2 regions of the Pseudoalteromonas sp. SM9913 genome follow, and region 1 is predicted to be linked to the other one. Evidence: riboswitches for the same ligand, from Rfam matches in the RefSeq annotation. Region 1 holds a riboswitch; the other holds the start of a gene.

The links. Region 1 has a riboswitch for lysine ahead of lysC (lysine-sensitive aspartokinase 3). Riboswitches for the same ligand answer to the same signal wherever they lie in the genome.
Region 2: linked by a shared signal. The riboswitch ahead of dapA (4-hydroxy-tetrahydrodipicolinate synthase) and the one ahead of lysC (lysine-sensitive aspartokinase 3) in region 1 are both predicted to bind lysine.

Annotation. Positions count from the first base shown of each region.
Region 1 is NC_014803.1:1,889,077-1,893,505, forward strand. It holds gene PSM_RS08635 (4'-phosphopantetheinyl transferase family protein) at 1-498, shown strand, start outside; gene lysC (lysine-sensitive aspartokinase 3) at 475-1,866, opposite strand; lysine riboswitch at 1,942-2,114, opposite strand; gene nhaD (sodium:proton antiporter NhaD) at 2,213-3,460, opposite strand; gene PSM_RS08650 (hypothetical protein) at 3,657-4,429, shown strand, end outside.
Region 2 is NC_014803.1:206,213-210,641, forward strand. It holds gene PSM_RS01000 (PLP-dependent decarboxylase) at 1-1,152, opposite strand, end outside; gene PSM_RS01005 (2,3,4,5-tetrahydropyridine-2,6-dicarboxylate N-succinyltransferase) at 1,152-1,892, opposite strand; gene dapA (4-hydroxy-tetrahydrodipicolinate synthase) at 1,908-2,792, opposite strand; lysine riboswitch at 2,920-3,099, opposite strand; gene PSM_RS01015 (DNA-3-methyladenine glycosylase I) at 3,287-3,985, shown strand; gene PSM_RS01020 (protein adenylyltransferase SelO) at 3,994-4,429, shown strand, end outside.

The DNA.
Region 1 (4,429 bases):
ATTAGTTCTGAATTTAACCCCGATAACAGTAAATTAGAATTACATATTAAAAATACAACAGGCGTGATCAGTTGCTGTATTTCTCATTCTCATGGTTTTGTAGGTGCAGCGTTAAATGTAGCATCAACTCAATTTGGCTTTGATATTGAAAAAATTAGTTTAAAGCGCCCTTTTAATAAACTCGCTAAACACTTTTACCACCCAGCCGAAGTGAGTTTAATAACCAATACAGATAACATAACAACTCAAGCACATCATTTTTTTAGGATTTGGACATTAAAAGAAGCGCTGGCTAAAGCCACCAGCCGCCCCATTGCTCAATTATTAAGCCCTAATGTGTTTAACGAACTTAATAACACTCAGCTTACAGCTTGTAGCAATACCGTGGTTGGAGCACATAACGACATGTTTGATATTAGCGTTGTGGCAAAAAAAAGCACCGACTGGCGGTGCTCAATAATAACTATTAACGATTTACGCAGCGCAATCACTTTCTAGTAATCGACTATGAATCGCTTGAACCACTGCATCAGACTCGCTTTGCTCAACTAAAAAGCACAAGTTATGTTTACTTGCACCATGGCAAATGAGTCTAATATTAAAGTCACATAATACTTTCATTAAATTCATTTCATGTTGGCGCAAAACAATTTCAGAGCCAATTAACGCTACCAGCGTTAAATTGTTTTCAACCGATACATGGCAAAATTCAGCGAGTTTATCCAAGCACTCTTGATCTAGCTCTGGGCGTGATGCATTAGGCGCATTATCAAGGGTAATTGCCACACTAATTTCAGAAGTGGTGACCAAATCTACCGAAATATTGCACTCACTTAAAATAGTAAATATACGGGCTAAAAAGCCACTGGCTAACAGCATTTCTGGGCTTTTAAGGGTTAATAATATTTGATTTTTACGTTGCGTTACCGCACGAATACCAGGTAGCTGCGATTTTTCACGTTCAATCCACGTACCGCCAAGTTCTGGCTCTGTGCTTGAGCCAACAAACACATTAATATGGCTGCGACTGGCAGGTAAAATAGTTGCCGGGTGCAATACTTTAGCGCCAAAGGTCGCCATTTCTGCTGCTTCATCAAAACTTAAACGCGCAATAGGAGTGGCTTTTACACACAAACGAGGATCGGTGCTAAAAATACCCACTACGTCAGTCCAAATATGCACACTTTTAGCGTTAATAGCCTCAGCAAGCAGTGCAGCGCTATAATCTGAGCCGCCTCGACCGAGCGTGGTCGTTAAATTGTTTGCATCGCTACCAATAAACCCTTGGGTCACAATAACGCTATCATCAAGCAGCGGAATTAAATGTGTTTGAGCGGCTTGCGCTGTGGCGGCCACATTTGGTGTTGCTTTACCAAATTGGCTATCGGTTTTAAGCACCTGGCGCACATCAAAACGAGTGGCATTTAAACCCTTTAACCTTAGTACTTGGGTAAATAAGTACGACGATAAACGCTCGCCAAAGCTAAGTAGCTCATCGAACTGCTGCTCAGTATTGAGTGTTTGTGCCGCCAACGTTTGAAATGCATCAAGCGTTTGATTAAACCCAAGGGCTAAATCCTCATCTAACGACAGGTCATTTAAAATAGCCTGCTGAATCGCAAGGACACCATCAATATGCTGTTGGCGTTTAGTGGCTTCAATACCCGCTTTGCAAAGCTCCACTAAATGATTGGTCACTCCGGCACTGGCGCTTACTGCAACAATACGTACATTTTTATCGTTTACGATAATTTCGCTACAACGGCTCATCGCCTCAAAGTTAGCAACGCTGGTGCCACCAAATTTGGCAACAATGTAATCTGATTTTGTGCACTGTGAACTTTGTGGCACTGGTTGGGTAGTCATTTCGTCTCCTTTCGCGGCATCCAAACCGCAATAAAACAAGAAGAACTTGGCAGGAAATAAAGATAAGAAAAATCTACTGCCAGAAGCTCTCCACCTAAATTGGTGACAGTTTTGAGGATTCAGCCCCATAAACCGAAAAACAATGGTAACGACCCATTATTTTCCTCGGCGAGTACTTCCCTCCTTAATGATCGCAGGCTGTCGTTGCCTCACATTAAGTACCTAAGTATCGCACCTCTTCTGAATGTATTATTAACCTGTGGCTAATAAAACAAAACCGCACTAAGAGTGCGGCTTTGAAAGTTATCGTTTAGACGTCTAGCTGTCAAGTCGTTTTACTATAAAATCAAATAAAACTACCCATTAAGTAAGAGCCCGCATAACCAAAGGTGTAACACAGTAATAAATACAGCGATAAGCGAAGGTAACTTGCAAACGTCAGCTCTTTTACCTTACTCATGGCTATAATACCGGCCGCCGAGCCAATGATTAGCATAGAGCCACCTACACCGGTTGCATACGTAAACGACAACCAATGCTGTTGACTCATTACAATGTCGGCTTTTAATAACGCTGCCGTTAGTGGCACGTTATCAACACCTGCAGATAAAATACCCATTAAGTAGTTTGCGTACTCTGGCGCCATTACCGTATACAAATTAGTAAATTGGCTCAGTACCCCAACTTCTTTTAACGCACCAACAAGCAGTAACACACCCACGAAAAACAATAAGGTGTCGTACTCTATGTCGCGTATAAAATCGATCATATCTTTGTTGATGTCTTTTTTGCGCATTAAAAATTGCGCGACTAAAAACATAATAGATAAACCCAATAAAAAAGTAAGCAGAGGCGGTACACTGTATAAAACACTCAATGTAAGCGTAGCAATAACCGTAGTGAAGAAAATAACCGCAATGGTTATGTCGGTTTTTTCAATACGTTTAAATTTAGTTTTTTTAAACTCGAGTTGCTTATTCATGCCAATTGATAACAAAGTAGCCAGTAATAATACACTTAGTAACGCAGGCACAATTAACAGTAATAAATTGCTAATTGTTACTTTACCATCAAGGAAAATCATAAGTGTGGTTACATCACCCGTGATAAGTGATACACCACCGGAGTTTACAGCAAATACAATAAGCGTGGCGTACTTAACTAACTTTTTGGCTTCAAGTTTTAATGACATAATCACTGCCAGTGATATTAGCGTGGCCGTAACGTTGTCAGAAATAGATGAAAATAAAAACGCAAAACACCCCACCAAAAACATCAGCTTTCGCTCACTAATGCTGGTTGGCATAATCCGATTCACAACATTTTCGATAAGTCCTTTAGAGTTTAAATAGGCGACAAAGGTCATTGCGGCCATTAAAAACAGCCATAAAGAAGCAATTTCTAAAATATTGTGGTCTAGGAGGGTTTGAATCGTTTCGGGGCTTTGCCCATTAAGAGGAAAAATAAAGGAGATAATCCAGCAAAGTGTACCAAAAAATAACGTCGTTTTGGCTTTGTTAACGTGGATCACATCCTCAATAACGATAAGCAAGAATGCAATCGCTATCAGCGTCAGGATAATCGAGGAAACCATGATATTAAACAACCTTCGGGGTTAAGTAAAAATTGAAACCATGTAAAAAATATACCCACAAACTCTATGTGCCTATATTCGGCGCGGATACTATCACTAAGCGGGTGTAAAAACTATTATTAAATCGTCGCAAAAACGAATACCATATAAGTTCGAGAAATATAAAATAACGAATACTAGGAAGTTGCAACGCCTTATGATCCCAGCTAAAAAGCTACTTAATACCCTAAATGAACACTGGGGTGTATTAGAGCTATTATTTAAGCGCTTTAAAATGGCCGACTTTAGTATTAAAGATCTTCAAAATGCCATTAAGCAAAAGCAACCCACGTGGAATAATGAGCGTATTTATAAAGAAACCAACCGGTTATTAAATCAAGAAATTATTATTCCGCTGGCTAAATCGTCACAACTGGAAATTAACCGCGCCATTGCCGATTTTGCCACCTTTTTACTGCAAGAAGAACATTTAGGCTTAGCACAAGAAATTAGTGTCTTGGTTGATGATTTGGCCCGTTTAGGTAATCGGCTATCTAATGCCGGTGAAATGGAAGATTTTGATGATTTACGCCGCTTTAGCCGTATTATGGATGATCGGGTGCGTAAAATAATCAAACTGTTTTTACACAACGAAAACGCCATTTTAAATATTGTTGAGCAAGCCAAATCTAATAATGCAGTGCAGTCGCTACAAAAACGCTATAAAGCCGTGATAGAAGCGTTTGATGAGTATATAGAACCCATGCTGGAAATGGTGGATATTAGAGGCGACTTTCATGCCTGTTTTACTTTAATTGAGCAACAAATTAGCACCCAAATAGAACATATTGAACGTTCAGGCAAAGCGTACAACGATAAACGCATGCTTGAGCAATTGCGTACCCGAATTCTAGAAATGCACTTAGTTGGCCGGATAAGCTTACGTAAAAGTGCCGATATGCTTATGCCACTGCGTGAAGAGTTGCGCCG
Region 2 (4,429 bases), 1.6 Mb from region 1:
ATTGTCTATTACATATTCACCGGCCAGTTCATGACATAAAAAGTACGGCATACTTTCGGTAAAACCGTAGGCACCGCATTGACTAAATACTAGCCAGTCTTGCTCATTTAAATCACTGGGTAATTGGTGCTCTCCTAAGCAATCAAGTGCAGTACATAAGGGGCCGTATAGGCTCATTGCTTGATTTGCTGCGTTTGAATCTCGTAATAAACGCGCAGGGAAATCTTGACTGGTGACCGCAGGGCGCAATAAATGATTAATGCCGCCGCTCATAATCACCTGTTGTTGGCCGTAATTTAGTTTGCGCTCAACAACAGGTGTGGCGTAGTGGCCGCATTCGCCTACAGCGTAGCGACCTAGTTCCATCCATAGCTCAGTAACCCCCGCATCGCATTTAATTTTTGCAAGCGCCTCTATGAGTGCATCCCAACTTAGACTGGGCGTATCAAGCGTATAGGGAATACCTAAACCACCACCTAAATCCAGCACCTTGAGGTTAATATTTAAATCCTCAGCAAGTTGCCTTAACGGCGTAATCATTTGTGTCCACAGCTCAGCGAGTTTGTCGCTGCTAAGCATGTTGCCCCACTGAAAAATATGCAGACCGTCAAAATTAAGTGCACAGTAATCACTGGTATTTAGCGTCTGCCACTCGTCGCACCCTAAGCCAAATGGAGTAAGACTATCGCCCCCTAAAGGATTTTTATCACCCTCAGGCCAGCGTAATTGTACCCTTAATAAAACCTGCAACTGGCACTGCTGAGCAATCGCTTGTTCGTTGAGCCAACGTACCTGATTGAGACTTTCGGCCACAAAGGTACGCACGCCACGCGCAATAAAGTGCTTAATTTGTTTAGGGCTTTTTGCAGGCCCCGTGTTGAGCACGCGTTCACTGTTAATTCCTTGAGCAAGGACTTGCTCAAGCTCGCCTTTACTGGCGACATCAAAGTTAAAACCAGCGTTATTTAAGCGTTGGATCACGCTAGATAACGGGTTCGCTTTAACTGCATACCAGAGTTTTACCTCGGTTTGTGCCACTAAACGCGTTAAATGTGTGTTTAGTGAATCAAGATCATAAACAAAAAAGGGCGTATCAAGCTCAGTTGCTAGCTTATCAATAGCGGTTTTAACGGGCGTGCTCAAAAAGGTCATTAACGTAAAACCTCTTCAAGCAATAATGACGCATCACTTTGCTCGTCACGGTATTTAACAATTAACGCACACGACATGCTTAAGCCTTGCTCGCGCGCCCAATCGTTTGACGCAGGGCGAGATCCAGGGATCACAATCGCGTATTCAGGGATTGCTTCGCCTTTATCAAGCTGGCGCTCATTTACGCAGTCATAAACAGGGATGGTTGCAGATAAGCGAACACCTGGGGCAAGTACCGCGCCTTTTTTAACTACCACGCCTTCAACAATCACACAGCCTGCACCAATGAATGCATCGTCTTCTATGACCACAGGGCTGGCACCAATGGGCTCAAGTACTCCGCCTAATTGTACCGCTGCGCTTAAATGCACATTTTTACCTACTTGAGCACACGACCCTACGAGCGCGTGGCTATCTACCATAGTGCCCTCGTCAATAAATGCACCAATATTTACGTACGCAGGTGGCATAATAATAGTGCCTTTGGCAACATGTGCACCACGGCGCACACTTGAACCACCGGGTACCATGCGAACGCCTGCTGTGGCTTCAAAGCTTTGCGGCGCTAAGTTATGTTTATCAACAAAACCGCCAGCAAACTCGGTGTTTTGACCGTTTTTAAAGGCTTCTAAAATGCCTTGCTTTACTTCTACGTTAGCGTGCCATTGGCCGTTTTCGTCTTGTGTTGCTGCGCGAACCGCGCCCGTTTCTAAATTATTTAATAGTTCTAACCAGTTCATTATAAAAACCTGTATTTAATGCCAAGATAAAATGGTGTTGTTTGCCGATGAAATGTCATCTGTGTGTGTCAGCTCAAGGTGTGTTAAAGGTGGGCGTAAATACGGACTGCCAATACGCCCTTGTAAATGCATTAACACTTTGACTGGGATAGGGTTGGCTACTGAAAATAAGCTATTGATAGCACTAGACCACTGGACAAAAAGATTAGGGTGTTGGCCGCTTAAACTGCGCTTTACAAACTCATGGGTTTGCACTGGCCATGCATTGGCTGCAACCGACACTAAACCTTTTGCACCTGCTTGGGCAAAATAAGGCATGAGGGCATCGTCACCACTAAAAATGGCTAGTTCAGGCGCTGCTTGTCGATAGGCTTCAAATTGAGAGATAGAGCCACTGGCTTCTTTCAGTGCCCATAAATTTTTATGTTGTTTGAGGTTTTCAATGGTTGCAATGGGAATGCTAACCGCACTACGTCCTGGTACGTTATAAAGCATACAAGGATGAGAACTGGCATTGAGTAAGCTTTCAAACCAATGCGTTTGCCCCACTGCACCGGGTTTGGCATACAAAGGCGAGCCGAGTAAAAAACCATGGATAGGCAGCTGGTTGCAGTAATTAACCCATTCAAGCTGTTGCTTTAAGTTACTACCGCCTACCGCAACCATAAGGGGGACGCTCGGCTGTAATTGGCAGACATGCTCTACGATGGCTTGCTGTTCTTTGAGGGTAAGGGCTAACCCTTCGCCGGTGCTACCTAGCAGTAAAATGCCATTGTTAGCGGCTTCTTGTTCGGCCACCAAGGTGTCTAAGGTTGCGTAATCAACTAGGCCATTTTGATCAAATGGGGTGATCAGCGCAGTCCATAAATGGAAATTGTTAATATTGAAGTTGTTGATCATCTCTCACGAACTTATAGGGCATTCGTCGAGTTTTTGGCGGGTATTTAGGATGCCTGACTCTTTGAATGTGTTTATAATTCGAAGAGCGAATGGGCTTAAATAATAGGGCGCACGGCCTTATTATACTAAGACCAGAAGCTCTCCACCAAATATGTTATTGGTGACAGTCGCTAGGATTCAGCCTAGTCGCCCGAAGCAACCTTTCACAAAAAAGTGTTACCTCTCGGCGTTAATTCCCCTCACGTATGCTCAATGGAGTTTGCGCTCCTAACATACGCTACCTGAATAACGCACCTCTTCCAGCCCTTTGCACTTGCTATTGAAAAATCAATCAGCAAATACAATGTAATAGGGTAAGTGTGGCGATTAAACCACTTTAGCCGTCTAGGTGTCAAGTGACTAAATATAGATAGATTCATCCTGATTGACAGTTATTACGTATTAGCTGCTTTTCTCGTACACTAGTACTATTGTCGAAGTAAGGTATTAAGCAGATGGAAAAATTTAGTGATATTTATAAGCGAGCGGTAGAGCGAAAGGGCTCTGAAAAAATGCTTAAGTTGTTACTCGCAAAACCTTTATCAACAAAGCAACTCGTCACATTAAGTGATGATGATTGGCTAGAAGAATTTACTCGGAAAGTTTTTCAAAGTGGTTTTTATTGGTCGGTGATCAACAGTAAGTGGGCCGGATTTAGAGAGGTTTTCTGGGATTTCAATGTTGAAAAACTATTGATGATGCCACCGGATATGCTTGAGCAAAAAGCCAGTGATGAGCGGATTGTACGCAACTATAAAAAAGTAAAAACTATTACTGAAAATGCGTATATGATCCACGAAGTTGCAGAGCAATACGGCAGCTTTAGTGAGTTTATTGCTAACTGGCCAAGTGAAGATATTATTGGCTTGTGGGCGTATTTAAAAAAGCATGGTGCAAGGCTTGGTGGTAATACCGGCCCTTATGCGCTGCGCGCCTTAGGAAAAGATACTTTTTTACTTTCAAGAGACGTAGAAAGCTATTTGCGTGCCCATAAAATTATAGATGGCGGATTACAAACTAAAAAGTCACTAAGTGCGGCGCAGGCATTCTTTAATGAACTGCAGCAGCAAAGCGGCTTAAGCATGCAAGAGCTAAGCTTAATTGTCGCTTATGGTGTAGGTGACAATCGCGTAGGTATCAGCCAAAAACAATAGGATTAAACATGAAATTAGTGCCAAGGTATACCGACATTGGTGAGGGGTTTGCAATTAGCGATCATCCAGCCAAGGTGACAGCGCCACAGTTATTGTTATGGAATGAGCCCCTAGCTAAGCAATTTAATATACAGGTGAGTGCCGATTCTCGAGCAAATATATTTAGCGGTAATGAACCCCAAGCGATTTCTGCGGTGGCACTGGGATATTCTGGTCATCAGTTTGGTCACTTTTCACCGCGACTAGGGGATGGTAGGGCACATTTGCTCGGTGCGATTAGCGATGATAAAAATCAGCTTTGGGATCTGCAATTAAAAGGCGCTGGTGCTACGCCATTTTCGCGCGGAGGCGATGGCCGCTGTGCATTAGGTCCAGCTATTCGTGAGTACGTAATGAGCGAAGCTATGCACGCGCTTGGCATTCCAACAACGCGTTGTTTAGCCG